3 regions of the uncultured Merdimmobilis sp. genome follow, and region 1 is predicted to be linked to each of the others. Evidence: a T-box and tRNA genes for the amino acid it is inferred to sense, from the RefSeq annotation. Region 1 holds a T-box; the other regions hold tRNA genes.

The links. A T-box is a leader RNA that pairs with one kind of tRNA and senses whether it is charged. The one in region 1 lies ahead of RDQ42_RS07670 (valine--tRNA ligase), so its partner is inferred to be a tRNA-Val.
Region 2: it encodes a tRNA-Val, which carries the amino acid that the T-box ahead of RDQ42_RS07670 (valine--tRNA ligase) is inferred to sense. The anticodon was not compared.
Region 3: it encodes a tRNA-Val, which carries the amino acid that the T-box ahead of RDQ42_RS07670 (valine--tRNA ligase) is inferred to sense. The anticodon was not compared.

Annotation. Positions count from the first base shown of each region.
Region 1 covers NZ_CABRJC010000014.1:27,275-33,144, reverse strand. The annotation lists gene guaA (glutamine-hydrolyzing GMP synthase) at 1-1,384, opposite strand, end outside; T-box leader at 1,677-1,919, shown strand; gene RDQ42_RS07670 (valine--tRNA ligase) at 2,011-4,638, shown strand; gene RDQ42_RS07665 (hypothetical protein) at 4,902-5,486, opposite strand; gene RDQ42_RS07660 (folylpolyglutamate synthase/dihydrofolate synthase family protein) at 5,666-5,870, shown strand, end outside.
Region 2 covers NZ_CABRJC010000001.1:46,688-52,557, forward strand. The annotation lists gene ruvA (Holliday junction branch migration protein RuvA) at 1-361, opposite strand, end outside; gene ruvC (crossover junction endodeoxyribonuclease RuvC) at 393-908, opposite strand; tRNA gene RDQ42_RS00230 (tRNA-Val) at 1,243-1,318, shown strand; gene RDQ42_RS00235 (1-phosphofructokinase family hexose kinase) at 1,413-2,363, opposite strand; gene ftsZ (cell division protein FtsZ) at 2,451-3,560, opposite strand; gene RDQ42_RS00245 (cell division protein FtsQ/DivIB) at 3,898-4,797, opposite strand; gene murA (UDP-N-acetylglucosamine 1-carboxyvinyltransferase) at 4,807-5,870, opposite strand, start outside.
Region 3 covers NZ_CABRJC010000006.1:6,508-12,377, reverse strand. The annotation lists gene RDQ42_RS04615 (hypothetical protein) at 1-513, shown strand, start outside; gene RDQ42_RS04610 (hypothetical protein) at 662-814, opposite strand; gene RDQ42_RS04605 (DUF1266 domain-containing protein) at 1,007-2,188, opposite strand; gene RDQ42_RS04600 (hypothetical protein) at 2,181-2,366, opposite strand; gene RDQ42_RS04595 (hypothetical protein) at 2,373-2,858, opposite strand; gene RDQ42_RS04590 (TetR/AcrR family transcriptional regulator) at 2,939-3,571, opposite strand; gene RDQ42_RS04585 (stage II sporulation protein M) at 3,755-4,426, opposite strand; tRNA gene RDQ42_RS04580 (tRNA-Val) at 4,572-4,648, shown strand.

The DNA of each region.
Region 1 (5,870 bases):
TGGTAACCCCACGAAGGGCCAAAGTGTAATCATAGGTTCTTCCATCGCCCATGACTCCCACCGACCGCATGTTGGTCAGTACAGCAAAATATTGGTTGATATCCCGGTCAAGGCCAGCCTTGGCGATTTCATCCCGGAAAATCCAATCCGCATCCCGCAGGATAGACAGCTTCTCCTCGGTAATTTCGCCGATGACCCGGATGGCAAGGCCAGGCCCTGGGAAAGGCTGTCTCCACACTAGGTAATCTGGCAAGCCCAACTCTTTGCCCAAAGCGCGGACCTCATCCTTAAACAGGAGGCGCAGAGGCTCCACAATTTCTTTAAAATCCACATAGTCAGGCAGTCCACCCACGTTGTGATGGCTTTTGATAACGGCGGCATCGCCGGCGCCGGATTCGATGACATCGGGGTAGATCGTCCCCTGTGCCAGGAAGTCCACCTTGCCGATCTTTTTGCCCTCTTCTTCAAAAACGCGGATAAACTCCTCGCCGATGATCTTGCGCTTTTTCTCCGGCTCGGTGACCCCAGCCAATTTGGCTAAAAACCGCTCCCCTGCATTGACCCGGACAAAGTTGACCGGGCCGCCGGCAAAGACTGCTTCCACTTCATCGCCTTCGTTTTTGCGCATCAGGCCGTGATCCACAAAAATGCAGGTCAGCTGGCTGCCCACTGCTTTCTCCAACAGCTTAGCCACCACAGAGCTATCCACGCCGCCGGAAAGGGCCAGCAGAACCTTCCCGTTCCCCACCTGTTTACGGATATTCTCAACGGCGGTTTTGGCGTAATCCCCCATAGACCAATCGCCTTTGGCACCGCAGACTTCAAAAAGGAAGTTGCGGATCATTTTGATCCCATTTTCCGTGTGATTGACTTCGGGATGGTACTGGAAGCAGTAAATTTTTCGCTCTGCATTTTCCATCGCCGCCACAGGGCAGTCATCCGTTTGAGCCACCGAGGTAAATCCGGTAGGCATGGCATCCACATAGTCGTTGTGGCTCATCCAGGTGATGCCGCTCTCCGGCAGGTTCCCAAACACCTTGGATTGGTTGTTAAATCTGGTCTCGGTCTTGCCAAACTCCTTATTGGGAGCGGATTTCACCGAACCACCCAACAGCTGGGCCGTCAACTGGCAGCCGTAGCACAGGCCCAAAATCGGAACGCCCATCTCAAAGATGGCGGGATCGACTTTCGGAGAGTTCTCGTCGTACACGCTGTTGGGACCACCGGTAAAGATGATGCCGATGGGGTTCATCTCCTTGATTTTTTCCAGGGGCGTGGAATAGGGATGAACCTCGCAATATACACCGCATTCACGGACGCGGCGGGCGATCAGCTGATTGTACTGTCCGCCAAAATCCAGAACCAATACAAATTGATGTGTCATAGCTTCCCCGACTTTCTTAACAGATTTCAAAAAGTTTCTTTTTTCCATTTTGCCATGATTGGGTTAAAAAATCAACTGATTTTACTGTGTTTCCACTTTTTTCGCCCCTGTGCCAATTTCCCATCGCCAAGGGGCTTTGGGATTGTGAAAATAGCCGGAGGGCTGCCCCCCTCCTATTTCGGCCTTCTCCCTTTCCCGATCCGCTGCAGCGGTTTTGATTCCGCCCTGGCAAAAAATTTTTCTCCCCGCTTGACATCGCCCCCTTTCCGGGGTAAGATAAAGATGATATAGTAAAATGGCGTTGACAAAGAGGAGTACACACCCTTCCAAAGCACAGAGAGAAGATGGCTGGTGAAAATCTTCGTGAGGGCGGTGTGGAAGTAGCTTTCGAGCCGTGGACCCAACGGGCACAAGCCTCAGTAGGCTCCACCGGAGTTTCCACCGTTACCGGGAAAGCGATATGAATGTATCGGCAGAGTGCGGGCAGCTTGCCCGAAGTTAGGTGGTACCACGGACCAAACGGTTCGCCCTAAGCAGAAAATGCTTGGGGCGGGCCTTTTTTGTTGTATCCAAAAAGGAATATCCCCGCCCGCCTCCCCGCGAGGCGGCAGAAAAGGAGTTGTCTTATGCGAAAAGAACTGGAAAAGCTCTACGACCCCAAACAGGTGGAAGACCGCACCTACCAATTTTGGCAGGATGGCGGCTACTTCAAAGCCCAGGTCGACCCCAATAAAAAACCCTACACCATTATGATGCCCCCGCCCAACATCACCGGCCAGCTCCACATGGGCCACGCCCTGGACGCCACCTTCCAGGATGTGCTCATCCGCTTCCGCCGGATGCAGGGCTACAGCGCCCTCTGGCTCCCCGGCACCGACCACGCCTCCATTGCCACCGAGGCCAAGATCGTCGCCGCTATGAAACAGGAGGGCCTCTCCAAAGAGGATCTTGGCCGGGATGGCTTCCTTGAGCGCGCCTGGGCCTGGAAGGAGACCTATGGCAACCGGATTATCGAGCAGCAGAAGAAGATGGGTTCCTCCTGCGACTGGGACCGGCAGCGGTTCACCCTGGACGAAGGCTGTTCCAAAGCTGTCCGGGAAGTGTTTGTCAAGCTGTATGAGAAGGGCCTCATCTACCGGGGCGAGCGGATCATCAACTGGTGCCCCGACTGCCTGACCTCCATCTCCGACGCCGAGGTAGAGTATGAGGAAAAAGACGGCTTCTTCTGGCATATCAAATACCCCCTGGCCGATGGAACCGGTTACCTGGAAGTGGCCACCACCCGTCCCGAGACCATGCTGGGCGACGTGGCCCTTGCCGTCCACCCCGACGATGAGCGGTACAAAGATTTGGTGGGCAAAACCGCCATCCTGCCCCTCATGGGCCGGGAGATCCCCATTGTGGCAGATACCTATGTGGAGATGGACTTCGGCACCGGTGTGGTGAAGATCACCCCCGCCCACGACCCCAACGACTTTGAAGTGGGCCTGCGCCACAACCTGCCCATCATCAACACCATGAACCCCGACGCCTCCCTCAACGAGAACGCCGGCAAATACTGCGGCCTCTCCCGGGAGGAAGCCCGCAAACAGGTAGTATCGGATCTGGAAGAGGGCGGCTGGCTTCTCAAGACTGAGCCCTACAAGCACAACGTGGGCACCTGTTACCGCTGCGGCAGCGTGGTGGAGCCCCGCATCTCCAAACAGTGGTTTGTGCGGATGGCCCCCTTGGCCGAACCTGCCATTGAGGCGGTGCGCAATGGCGACACCAAATTTGTCCCCCAGCGGTTTGACAAGATCTACTACAACTGGATGGAAAACATCAAGGATTGGTGCATCTCCCGCCAGCTGTGGTGGGGCCACCGGATCCCCGCCTGGTACTGCGACGACTGCGGCGAACTGATCGTCTCCCGGGAAGATCCCTCCTGCTGCCCCAAATGCGGCGGCACCCATCTCACCCAGGACCCCGACACCCTGGACACCTGGTTCTCCTCTGCCCTGTGGCCCTTCTCCACCCTGGGCTGGCCGGACAAAACCCCGGAGATGGAGTACTTCTACCCCACCAACACCCTGGTCACCGGGTATGACATCATCTTCTTCTGGGTGGCGCGGATGATCTTCTCCGGTTTGGAGCACACCGGCAAAACCCCCTTTGACACCGTTTTGATCCACGGCATCGTCCGGGATGCCCAAGGCCGAAAGATGAGCAAATCCCTGGGCAACGGCATTGATCCCTTGGAGATTATCGACCAATACGGTGCCGACGCCCTGCGGTTTACCCTGGCCACCAACAACAGCCCGGGCAACGACATGCGGTTCAGCGACGACAAGGTCAAAGCCAGCCGGAACTTTGCCAACAAGATCTGGAACGCCTCCCGCTACATCCTGATGAACCTGCCTGAGGGGGATGACTTCGACCTTACCCTCCCTGCGGAGCTCTCCACCGAGGACAAGTGGATCCTCTCCCAGTACAACCGCCTGGTGGCTGAGGTCACCGACAACCTGGAAAAATTCGAGCTGGGCGTGGCTGTCTCCAAACTCTATGACTTCATCTGGGATGTGTTCTGCGACTGGTACATCGAGCTGACCAAACCCCGGCTTCAGGCCGGCGGCGGCACCGCCATGGGCGCCCTGCGGGTGCTGGTGTATGTGATGAGCGGCACCCTCAAGCTGCTGCATCCCTTTATGCCCTTTATCACTGAGGAGATTTGGCAGGCTCTGCCCCACCAAGGGGAATCCATCATGATCGCCCAATGGCCCGTTTGGGAGGAATCCCTCAACTTCGCCGCTGAGGAGGCGGAGTTCACCCGGGTAATGGATGCCATCAAGGCGGTGCGCAACGTCCGCACCGAGATGAACGTCCCCCCGAGCAAGAAGGCCAGCCTCTTCATCGAAACCAAGTTCGCTGAAACCTTCCTGGCCAGCGCCCTCTTCTTCCAGCGTCTGGCCTCTGCCTCCACTGTGGAAGTAGAGGAGCACTACGATATGCCCGGCGCCGTACAGGTGATCACCGACTCCGCCCGGGTGTTTATCCCCATGGATGAGCTGATCGACCGGGAGAAGGAACTGGCCCGCCTGGCCAAGGAGAAAGCCTCCTGCGAAAAGGACATTGAGTTTGTCATGAAGAAGCTCTCCAACGAAGGGTTTGTGGCCAAAGCACCCGCCAAGGTCATTGAGAACGAGCGGGAAAAGCTGGCCAAAGCCCAGGAAAAACTCCAAAAGATTGAACAGAGCATTGCGGCTTTCAGCAAATAGAGAAAAAAGAGACAGCGCTTGATCCCAGGAGGGGGACCAGCCGGAATGCGTGGAGCGCGCTCGCCCAAACAGGGCGGGCGCTGTTCCTGTTTCCAGCGCTGTGGCTTCATCAAACAAAAGAGGGGGAGGCTCCCATGTGGGAGCCTCCCCCTCTTTTGATGAAAAGGCCAATAGCAGGCAGGGGAGCTTTGACGGCGCAGCATCAACCGCACCACTAGGGACTCCGCCCCAAAAGGATGAAGGAATAGCCGCTCAGGAGGGGGTTATGCTTTTTGAATGGTGCTTAAAACCGTTTCAAACTCCTCCCTCTGGGTGCCGATCCCAAGGCCAAAGGCAGGGTAAAAAGCGATGGTGACCAGTTGATCCTCCACAGCGATGCAGTAAAAAACCGTGTTGTCATAACCGCCCACAGCTCCTTCTGTAATCGGCTTCTGGATCAGGTACCCCTTCCCCGCATATTCCCCAAAGGTGGATTCCCAGGTGTTTTCGGCTTCTGAATACAACTGGTCACAGGCCAAGAACGGGGAATCGGAATCCGCGATGGGGCTGACAGAGATCAGCTCTGCAACCACCCTTGCCGATTCACCGGCATCGCTGTACAAGATGCCCTCCTTCGCCACCACCGGTTCGGTCATCCCATAGGAAAACCCTTCTTTGGGGAACCAAAAAGAAAATTCCCCCAGCAGGATTTGGTAGGAATCTTCTGGGATTGAGGATTCCCCTTCCATCTGGGATGCCGTGGAAAGGGGCTCCTCCCGCGGCGCTTCTCCTGCGCCCTCGTCCCTCTGGGCGCAACCCGCCAACAGGATCAGCGCCAATCCGCAAGCGAGAATGCTCTTCTTTTTCATCTGCTGTTCCTCCTTCTTTGCCATGCCGGCACAACTTTTTGCCCTGTAGGCTTTTCCCCTAGCCTAACACAAGCTATAAACCCTGTCAAACCGCCTTGCAAAAGCCATCCTGCTGTAGTACCATGGAGGGAAAGAGAGCTATGCCACTTCAATCCAACCATGTATAGGACGTGATACATTTGAACGATCAACAGGCCCTCGCCTTCATACACAGCCGCCACGCCGTGGGCCAAAAGGTGGAACTGCGCAACATCACCCACCTGCTGGAACGGCTGGGCAATCCCCACAAACAGCTGAAATTTGTCCACGTGGCCGGAACCAACGGCAAGGGTTCCACCTCCACCTACACCGCCGCCGCCCTCACCAAGGCTGGTTACCACACCG
Region 2 (5,870 bases), on a different contig from region 1:
GAGCGATCTTGGGCCCGACGCCAGGGCATTTAAGGCTCTTGACATCGCCGGTGGCTACACAGAGGGCAAACTTCTCCGGGCTCATAGAGGACAAAATGGAAAGGGCCGCCTTCGGCCCTACCCCGGACACCGAGATGAGCATCTTAAAGCAGCTCAATTCCCCTTGGTCATAAAAGCCGAAGAGGTCCACCGCATCCTCCCGCACGTTGAGGTGGGTATAGAGGGTGGCTTCCTCCCCCAGCCGGGGCAGCCGGGACAGGGTGGAGAGGGTGGTCAGGCATTTATAGCCCACTCCCGCACACTCCACCACGGCAAACCCGGATTCGGTGTGGATCAGTTTTCCATGGACAGAATATATCATACAAAATCTTCCTTTGCTCGCCTAAGATGGATTACAGCAGTTCCAGCCGCTCTTTCAGCCGTGAGCTGGAGAGGATGGAACCCGCCGCATGGGCGTGGCAGACCGCCAAGGCCAGGGCATCGGCGGCATCATCCGGTTTGGGGATCTTTTCCAGCCCGAGTATGGAACGGGTCATCTCCATCACCTGGGCTTTGACCGCTTTGCCGTATCCCACTACCGACTGTTTCACCTGCATGGGGGTGTATTCATACACCGGCACGTGCTTCATCCGGGCCGCCAGGAGGATCACCCCCCGGGCCTCCGCCACGGCGATGCCGGTGGTCTTGTTGTTGGTGAAAAACAGCTGTTCAATGCTCAGCGCTGCCGGCTGGTACCGGTCCAAAAGGGCGCACATATCTTCAAAGATCACCAGCAGGCGGTCTTCAAAGGGGGTGTGGGCCTCGGTGGTAATGGCGCCGTAGGCGATGGTGGAAAACCTGCCCCGGTCGTAATTTACCACCCCATACCCTACGATGGCATAGCCGGGGTCAATTCCTAAAACGATCATAGTTCCTCACTCTGCTGGGGGCGCGGCCGCCCGAGAAAAAAGCACGGGGCTCTTCCCTTTTTGCGGCGGAAACCCCCGAAATCTTCTGGTTTCCCCACGGCAGTTTTCCATGGGCATACCCTGTGGACATTATAGCACAAATGTGCGGAGCCCACAAGTTCCACCGCCGACAAATCAGCTTCTTCCGGTGGAAACCATTCGATTTTCTCCGACAAAATTTCTATATATCGGGTAATTATTTTGTATAAATCGTGAAAGTTGTGAATAATGCTTGCATTTTAGGAAAAGATAAGCTATAATACACTTCGTTGGCCGATGAGGTTACAAAATATTTGGACGGTTAGCTCAGCTGGTAGAGCACCTGCTTGACGTGCAGGGGGTCAGGGATTCGAGTTCCTTACCGTCCACCAATGATGCTGTCTCTGCAATAGTGGAGGCGGCATTTTTTTGCCTTTTTTCACAGGAAAAAGCCGGGGGAAGCGACCACTTCCCCCGGCTTTTTTATCACAGCGCATCCCGGCGAAACACCTGCACCCGCTGGAGAATCCGCTTTACATCCTCCTCGTTGGGGGGATTGGTGCCATCCACCAGGCAGGCCGCCGACCCGAAAGCACAGGCCTGGCGCAGGCAGTCGATCCAATCCAGCCCCGCCTGGTATCCGGCGATGAACCCAGCAGTCAGGCTGTCCCCTGCCCCCACAGCGCTTTTCACCGTCAGGGAAGGCACCGTGAGCCGCATGGCCCCCGCCTCGCCGGAATAGAACATCCCATCTTTGCCCAGGCTGACCAGCACATGGCTGACCCCTACCCTGCGCAGTTCCCGGGCAGCCGCAGCCACCCCGTCCTCGTCCTGGAAACGGCAGCCCATCAAGTCCTCGAATTCATCCAGGTTGGGCTTAAACATCCAGGGCCGGATCCGCTTCACCTGTTCCAAGGTGAGGGAGCTGGTATCCAGGGCGATTTTCGCCCCCATCTCCTGGATGCGCAGGCACAAATCGCTGAAGGCATCCCCATCCATACCGCCTGGGAGCCGCCCAGCGGCCACCACAAGGCTGTGTGGGGTCACCAGCTGGGAAAGATGGCCCATGACCTCATCCAGGGCCCCCTCCTCCAGGGAGAAGCCGCTGCGCATCAGCCGGGTGACATCCTCCACCCCATCGATGACCAGGCTGATGTTCTCCCGCAGGTTGCCGGGGCAGAACACCACCCGAAAGGGGATCTCATCCCGGGAAAAAGCCTTTAGGTAACGGCCCCAGTTGTCCCGGCCCGCAGCGATCACCGCGGTGGATTCCACCCCGGCCCGCTTGAGCGCCCTGGCCACGTTGACCGCTTTGCCTGCCGCCTCAAAATGCTCCTCCAAAACCCGGTTTTCCGCCCGGATGTTGAGGCCGTCCAGGTGGAGGGTGGTGTCGATCACCGGGTTGAGGGACAGGGTGATGATCCTGTCAAAAGCCATGGTTTCACCTCCAAAACACATCTCACCCTCTCCATACAAAGAACGGCGCCGTTGCTGGCGCCGTCCTGGAGAGCCGCATGCAGAACACTACTTCTTGCTGCGGAAAATTTCCATGATATCGATGAACCCGTTGTCATCGTCGTCATCCTGCACCTCTTTTGCCTCCTCTTGACGGGGGGCGGGGGCAGCGGCGCTCTTAGCCGGGCTCTTAAAGGTGTATGCGGGGATGTCGAAATTCTTGTCGTTGTCAAAGCCGGTGGCGATGACGGTGACCTGCATTTCATCCTGCATGCTCTCGTCGTAGGCGACGCCCCAAATCAGGTTGACATCGGGGTGGGCGGAGGCGTGGATCATGCTGGAAGCAACATCCACCTCATCCAAGCCCACATCGGAGGATGCGGTGATGTTGACGATCACACCCCGGGCGCCGTTGATGGAGGTCTCCAGCAACGGGGAAGCGATGGCGGCGGCGGCGGCCTGCTCGGCTTTATCTTTGCCGCTGGCCCGGCCCACGCCCATGTGGGCATAACCGGCATCCTTCATAATGGAGGTGACATCGGCGAAGTCCAGGTTAACAATACCGGGGATATTGATCAGGTCAGAGATGCTCTGCACACCCTGTTTGAGGACTTCATCCGCAGCGGAGAAGGCGTTTTGCAGGGTGATCTTCTGCTCTGAGATGCTCTTTAACCGCTCGTTGGGGATGACCAGCAGGGCATCCACATGCTCCCGCAGGTTGGCGACCCCCACCTCGGCCTGTTCCATGCGGCGCTTGCCTTCAAAGGTGAAGGGCTTGGTCACAATGCCCACGGTGAGGATGCCCATATCGTGGGCGATCTCCGCCACAACGGGAGCTGCGCCGGTACCGGTGCCGCCGCCCATGCCAGCGGTGATAAACACCATGTCGGTGCCCTTGAGGACGCCGGCGATCTCGTCCCGGTTCTCCTCAGCGGCCCGCTGGCCTTTGTCCGGAGAACCGCCGGCGCCTTTGCCTTTGGTCAGTTTGTCACCGATGTGGATTTTATAGCTGGCTTGGGAAAATTTCAAAGCCTGGCTGTCGGTATTGACCGAGATAAACTCTACGCTCTTCATGCCGGAAGAGACCATGCGGTTGACCGCGTTTCCGCCGCCGCCGCCCACGCCGATCACCTTGATGGCGACCTCGCGTTCAAAATCGTTGTCCATGTTAAAATTCATCTGCATCCAAACTTCCCCCTATATGTGAATGATCCAAATGGGACCTATTCTTCCGAAGCGGAATAGGTAAAATATGAAAACCAAGCCGCCTTCGCCCCGCAGAAAGGTTCAGGCGGGCAGAAAGATCCATACTTAATAATTTAACAGATTTCCCGTCTTTTAGCAAGCCGAATCTCGTCAGATTGCAAAGTATTTTCTAAAAATTCACCCTTGGTTGCCACCTCTGCTTTTTCCCTGCCGCCGTTTTAGGCGGGGACTGGGGAATCCAGGCGGCTTTTGCCCAACTTTAAAACTGTGCTGTTCGAAAAACATTTTTTCCTCTTGGAAATGCTCGATCTCACTGGCTGTCAGTCCCGCTGTCAGAGGGGGCTTCCTCCGGCGGGCTCTCCCCTTCTTCCTCCCCTGGGGCAGGCGGCGGATTGGAGGCATCTCCCTTGATGGACTTGGGCAAAATGTGCAGCTCCTTGGGGATGGAGGCATCCAATACCCCCTCAAACCCATCTTCCACCGAATTTTCCAAGGCATAGGTGACAAACTGGAGCTTATACTCCAAATCCCCTTCGCTGCCCAGCTGGATCAGCAGCCGGTCCTGATAGACGATCTGTATGTTGAGCCGGTCGGTCAAATCCACCTGGGTGACATCGGGGAAGCCGGTGCTCTCCAAGGCGTCCACCAGATAGGTGAGCATCCGCAGCCGCTCCTCAGCCTCCGGCCCCAGGGTGGAACCCACCTGAGCCTCCCCGACCTGGATTCCCTTGACCAAGGGGTAACGGCCCTCCGGCTCGCCGGTGTTCTTCTCCAGCACCTTGCCCTCCCGGCTGATGAGGATATACTCCCCTTCCCCGGATTCCAGCGCCCCCAAGGGGGTGGCCTGGGTGATTTTCAGCACCACCCGGGGCGGCAAGCGGTACTCCACCTTGACGCTTTCAATGTAAGCGAACTGCTGGGTCAGCTTTTCGCTCACCTGGTCGCCGTGGACCCGGAAGAGGTTCTGCCCCGGCGCGATGCCGCTGGCAGCGATGATCTCCTCCGGGGGGTATTTGGTGTTGCCGGCCACCTCCACCTTTTCAATTTTGAAGAATACAGTCATCGACAGCGCCGCCCCCACCGAAAGCACAAAGGCCGCGATCAGTATGTAGTGGAGGATATAGCGGCCGTGACGGCGTTTTTTCCGGCGGTCCATGTTGGCTTGCCGCGCCGAGGCAGACTCCCGTTTTTGATCCTTCTTTTTCTTCACGTCCCGATTCTACTCCCTTGTGATTTTTGCGCCGAGGCTAGATAGGTGTTCTTCCAACCGTTCGTAGCCCCGTTCGATGTGTGCGATGTCGCTGACCCGACTGACCCCTGCCGCCGCCAACGCGGCGATGCACAGAGCGGCGCCGCCCCGCAGATCGGTGCACCGAACCTGGGCGCTGTGCAGGGCCGGAACCCCTTCCACCACAGCCACCCGGCCTTCTACTTTGATCCGTGCCCCCATCCTCATCAGCTCTGCGGCGTGCTTATAACGGCTTTCAAAGATGTTTTCCACAAAGACGCTGGTGCCCTGGGCCAAGGTGGACAAGGCCATAAAGGGGGCTTGGGCGTCGGTGGGGAACCCTGGATAGGGCATAGTCCGCACCATCCGCACAGGGCGCAGGCGGCGGGGGCCCTTCAAATAAATGAGATCTGGACCGGTTTTCACCTGGCAGCCCATCTCCTCAAACATGGGGAGGACGGCAGCCAGATATTCTGGTTCCGTCTTGGTCACCAGCAGTTCACCCCCAGTGGCAGCAGCTGCGCACAGATAGGTGGCGGTGGCAATCCGGTCGGGGATCACCCGGTACTCCACCTCCGGCAAAAGGGTTTCCACCCCTTCTACTACGATAGTCCCGTCGTTCTTTAGGTGGATTTTTGCCCCGATGGCGGTGAGGAACCCAGCCAAGTCCTGGATTTCCGGCTCCCGGGCCGCGTTGTGGATCACGGTGGTGCCCTCTGCCAAAACCGCCGCCAACAGGATGTTCTCGGTGGCCCCTACGCTGGGGAAGGGAAGGTTGAGCTCAGTGCCCACCATCTTTCCATCGATGGTGCAGTCCAGGTCTCCGTGATCCTCCTTGATGTTTACCCCCATCCGCTCCAAAGAAGCGAGGTGGATGTCGATAGGCCGGGGGCCCAGCTCACACCCGCCGGGGAAGGAAACCCGCGCCCGGCCGCACCGGGTGAGGATCGCCCCCAAAAACACCACCGAGGACCGCATCTCCCGCATCAGCCCGTCGGGGATATCACAGTAGACGCCGTCGTCGCTTTCCACAATGACGGTGTCCCCCTCCCGCT
Region 3 (5,870 bases), on a different contig from region 1:
GAAAACATCGCCCAGCTCTACCTCCCCTTGACGGCGGAAAACGCATACCAAGTCGGAGACGGCCTTTTGGACTATGGCCTGCGGGGGTTTCTCACCAAAGAAGTGTCCTCTTTTTCCGGTGCGTTCCCCATCGAGAAGGGGGAACTGGAATCGGTGGAGGTCACCGAGGAAAAACCCCGGGAATTCACTGTTTTTGACCTGACTTCTGGGTTAAAAGAGGATCTATCCTGGATGGACCACATCATTTTGGCGCGGGAGTGGTCGGAAAGCGACCACTACTGGCCGCGGCGTTTTTTCCTCTCTTATTGCATCACCCTCCAGGACGGGACTGTCTATGAACTGGGGGAGCAGCTGCTGAAAAATGGGGAAGAGACCGGCTGGTATGTGGTTTACAGCGACCTGCCGGAGGTAAAAGAGAAGATCAAAGGCATGGAGGGCCAGCCCTTCCAGAGGGAGGAACGGCTCCCCACGACCCTCACCGCAGACGACCAGGGGAACATCAGCTTCCATTAAACCCAAAACGGATTTTCCCTTTCCCAAGGGTGCGGCGCTGCTGCCAGGTCAACCCGGTGGGTTTGGCAGCGTGCGGGGGAAGGAATCCCTCCAAAACAAGATAAAACCAAATGATAAAAGCGGGGCCAAACTGGCCCCGCTTTTGCGGTTAGTTCTTTTTGCTGAGATTGTCAACAAAGGCTTTCATCTGCGCCACGTCGCAGAACTCCACGCCGCTTTGCTTCATCGACTCCTGGACAAATTTCGGCAGTGAACAAAAATATTGCTCCATCTGGGAGTTTTGGTTATTCATGTTCTGCATGTTCCATCACCTCGTCCTTAGTATGGATCAGCAGGACGAGATTATTCTGTTTTAAAGGCAAGGAGTTTTTGAGAAAATGTACATGTTGCTGTTTGTTTTTTAAATTTCCAAGCCCATCCAAGGGAAAAGAGACCCTTTGACAAATACTGGAATGAAGCCCCAGTACCCTGCGGTTTGTTGCCGGGACCAATTTCACCCGCGGGGCTGGAAGCCGATCTTCCGCGGGGCGGGCCACGGACAGTCCCGCCACTGGCCGCCATCCCCTTTGCCAGTCAGGAGGTCGGTTGCAGCGTCGGCCAAAAAGCCAAGGTAGCTCTCTGCGGAACTGTCGCCGCAGAGCAGTTTCCACATCATTCCCCCCAAGAGATAGGATTCTGCGAATTCGCGCCAGCTGTGCAGTTCTTCTGCCGCTTTTTGGGAGAGTTCCCACAAGATTCCCAGGGCCTCGCCTTCGGTGATCCAGCCCAGGAAGCAGCCCCAGCGTGCCAGCATGGCCGCCCGGCCCACATCCCAGCCCACCAGGAATTCCGGGCCAAACCGCAGTTTGTACCACTGGGCGAACCGCCACCCCCGGCAGACGGAGGCACACTCTTCTTCATCGTCGGACTCCTCCATCAGCGCTTCTGGGGAGGACGCCTCGCCATACAGGCGGCAGCGCAGGACATACCCCTCCTCCGCCAAATACCGGATGGTGTCCAATAGTTCTCCTCTTCCGCTGATGCCCCAAGAGCGGCGCACCAAGGAGGCGATCTGCTGTTCCATCACCGGGATGTGTTCTTCCACATCCATACCGTCCAACCGGTGGTCGTTGAGGTGGGAGATGATGCCGGAGAGCAGGATGCCAAACTGCTCCCAACGGGGGTCGCCCTTTGGATACACAATGGGCTCCGGTTCCGGCAGCCTGTCGATTTGGGCCAGTTTTTCCTCTAGGATGCGGTAGAGTTCCTCCTCTAAGGCTTGGTCCAGCTCCGGATCCTCCTCATCCTCCTCTTCCATTGCCAATGTCTCCAGGGCGGCTGCCACCAGGGCTGTGTCATCGCCGAAGAACTGGTTCATCATGCCCTCCACTCCCAGGGCTGCCGCTTCCGCGACCTTTTCATCCACCGCCTTTTGGATCATCTCCTCGGTGGCAGCCATCTGCGCCATGACGTCTGGGCTGAACATCTGCCCGAGAATTTCCACCTGGCGCTGCTGGGCAGCTGCCTGTTCCGCGTCCTGCTGTTGGCCGGCCTCCCGAGCCGCTTGGGCCGCTTCCATGTCTTCTTGCATCTGTTCGGTGATCTTCCGGCTCTTTTCCATGGATTCGTTGAGCTGCCGGGATGCCGCATCGCTGGCCGCTTGGGCCCGCTTCCTGATCTCGTTTATATCAAACATCCTTATTCTCCTTCTTTTCCTGCTCCGGCGGAAGGGTGTGCCATACAATTGGCCTTTGCCTGCCAAGAAGCCGTTTTAGGCTGCCCAGCACCCCCTCTACAATGGAAAACCACATGTGGCCGAGGGTGGACAGCAGCACCAGAACAGCCAGCACAGCGCCGATTTCTCCCCACGGCATGACGCCTTACTTTGTTTGGAAGCGGTTGAGGAAGAAGTCGGTAAATGCCTTTACCGCCTCCTCTTGGGAGACATAGACATACAGTTTTTCGTCATCCAGCCAGTCGTAGATATTGATGCCGATGTAGCCTTTCCGGTCCGGGTAGATGATAAAGGCGTCGGTGGGGTATTTGTTGCGGTAGGCTTTGTGGATTTCCGACCGGCGGTAATAGGCGGGGTCGCCGCAGCCGGAAAGATCGGGGACGGTGGGCACCACCACAATGGTTTCACTCTGCTCGTTCCAGCCCACAATCAGGTTGCCGATTTTGGTTTTGCTTCCATGGACAAAACCGTAATTGAACCGGCTTACATCCTCGGTATAGCCATACACCAAATTGTAGTCATCCCCATTCTCCACCACGTGGTTGAACAAAGCCCGCATTTTTTGGCGGTTGGCCTCACTTTTTTCCAGATCTACTTCCGGTTCTTTGAACAGTTTGCTGAACAGTCCCATAATAGATTTCCCCCTATGTCGATTCATTTGTTTTTGAGAGTAATAAGAATAGATTGCGAAATATCCAAAGAAAATCAAGACTATGTGTCAAGGGCGCCGTTTTGCTGCTCCCGCAGCGATTCCATAAAATTGACCAACCCGTCGATTTGGAACTCGGCCATCGGGTCAGCGGCCTCCGGGAAGAGGAATGGCAGGCTGTCCGGGATCGCCTTGTGGACTATCACCATCGACAGTACCAAGTTTGCCAAAAGCTTTGTGGTTGCTTCATCTGAATGGATGCCGAAGGTCCTCAAAATGTCAGAAAAGAACCTAGGCAGTTTTTCTTGCAGCGCCCGATGCTTTTCCGGGGAAAGACGTTTAAATGTGGTCTGCTGTTCCTCCACCGTCATAATGGTAAAGCGGCCCTTATTGGTATAACAGCAGTCGTACAGGAACTGCTTGACCCCATCCCTCCAGCTCAAATGAGGATCTTCCATCAAACTTTTTGCATGTTGGAGGATTAGAGGTTGCTGCCGGTTGAATACCTGGATCATCAAATCCTCCTTTGCCGGGAAAAAGGAATAGAAAAAGGTTCGGGAGATTCCCACTTGGCGGTAGATCTGTTCGACAGTGGTATGCTGGATCCCCTGCTCTACAAATAAGTTGTGCGCTGTAGTGATCAGTTCCTCTTTGATTTTTTCCCGCTCCTGCTCAGAGTAAGCGACTTTCGGCATGTTGGATCACCTCCTTTTCTTGTACAAATAAATACAAAATAATTTTTATGTATTTATTTTACCATGCCAAAGGCAACTTGGCAAGGGTGGAATTTTATATCCTTAAGGAAAGACGCTCCCTGCGCCCTTTGGCCAATGCCTGGGCGGCAGGGAGCAGATATTTTGCGGGAAGAAGTCCCAGGATTATGGCATCGAGGCAAGCAGAATCACCGGAGTGATGTAGGTTTCGATCACGGCGGCGACGGCAAACAAGGGGACCATCCAGAAAAAGAAGAGGCGGACGATACTTTTGAGGGTGACGAAAAACTCCCCCGGATAGGTTTTGCGAAAAATCAGCCGGATGACGGTGAGGCACAGCCGGATTCCCAAAGAGATGCCAAGTGCCAGCGCGGGGATTTCAAAGATCCCATGGGGGAGGATGCCCGCCAAAAAGGGGAGGAGCCCCAACCCGGAAACCAACATCACCGCCCCCATCACCCCGACCACAACCCCATTGACAAACAGGGAATAGATAGGGAGAAACAAAAAGGGGATAATGCCCAGCCCAATGGAAAAAGCGCCCGCATTTACATTGTTGAGGAAAAGGGCCAAGAGGGAGATATCCCCGCCCTCGACAATCTCTTTTTCCGCAAACATGGCCGAGACCTGCTGCCATAACTCGGCTAAAACCTGCTGGTTGTTGTTCAACAGCACCATGGTCAGGGCGGTGATCAGGACCATGCCCAAAATGGTAAAGAGGAAGATCTTTTTGACTCGGGCACAAAAAAAGGCGCCGGCCCCTCTCCACTGCAAAAATAGCCATTGCCGCCAGGTGGAAGGGGAGCTATCAAAGGGCCGCTGATCCGAATCGTTCATACACATGCCGCCTTTCAAACGGAGTTCTTTCCCTCTATTATAACGGATGGGGAATGGATTGACGAGCAAATTTTGTTTGAAAATTTTTCAAAAAAGGGATGGACAATCCATTCAAAAAGTGATATACTTTTAAACGTTCCATTAAGGAGGCGTAGCTCAGCTGGTCAGAGTGCCTGCTTCACACGCAGGAGGTCCACGGTTCGAGCCCGTGCGTCTCCACCAAGGAATGATCCCGCAAATCCTGATTTATACAGGGCTTGCGGGATTTTTTTGTTGTGCGGAAGGCCGGGACGGGAAGCCATAAAATCAGCAAAAATCAGGGGAGGACAGGGGCGGGCACGAACAAATCCTGAGGGATAGGAGGAACGCTACATCCAAAGGGCATAGCTCTCTAGGGGCATACTGCGCGGATGGAGTCCTTTGTGAGCAGAAGAAAAAACGTCCCCGGCCTGGATAGTCAGGTCGGGGACAAGCTGTATTTAGATGTGGAAAAGAAGCCCCCACCAAGGGGAAAGGAAAACCCCGGCCGGCTTTATCACCTGGTCGGGGCTTTCCCTACATATTGGTAAGTGTCAATTTATAGTATAAGCAAACGGTGGCAGTATGGCAAGAAAACGGACAAAACTGAACGCGCTATCCTCTATAGGAATGCCCGGACACTGCTTCGCCTCCCCCTGGAGGATGATCCATACGCGGCACATCCTCCTATTTGTCCGGATGCCAGCTGTGTGGTTGCAAAAGCCCTTCGAAGCATTTGTGGAAGAGGACAAGAACTTGCCGCGCAGTGTTTTGGAGCTGGGGGCGGGGATCAATTCCCCGAGGACAATACGCCACCTCTTCCAGTGGTTGACCTACCGGTGTCCCCAGGCTATGCTGACCTATTGCAACCTGGATTACCCCAAAGTCCCGGCGCCGATAGAAGGAAAATCCATTTGGTTTTTTATACATGGGGGAGCTGTTCGCCGAAATGACGAAGCTGTACATATCTGCCCCCAGGCGTGGGACCGGATGCCATACCCTTTGGACTTTGCCCGGCGGGGATGAGCCACCAAGTCTCCTGAGGGAGGACAGATGTAGGGAGAATAAAGCAAATAGGAATAAATCTCAATGTTAGCTGAGGGTATAGTTGTATAGGCAAAATGTAAAAATATTTTGCCCCTGCTTTGGCAGGGGCATTTTAAATGTGTATTTCAAGAGAAAACAGTAAAATTTTCCCCATTTTGGCAGCCGAAAAATATTGTTTGAAAATGTCTGCTTTTCACAAAAATAGAAAAAGGGCACAAATTTTCACCCCTTGTTCCTTGTAATCTTGTATAGGATCGGCTATAATGGACGGGTATTCAAGTCCCCTTGCCGAAGGGCGGATGCGCCATAAATACGGGGCTGTCCCTGTAGGGGAATAACGCCCAACGATTCATCTCTGAATCACAGTATGGCCACGCCT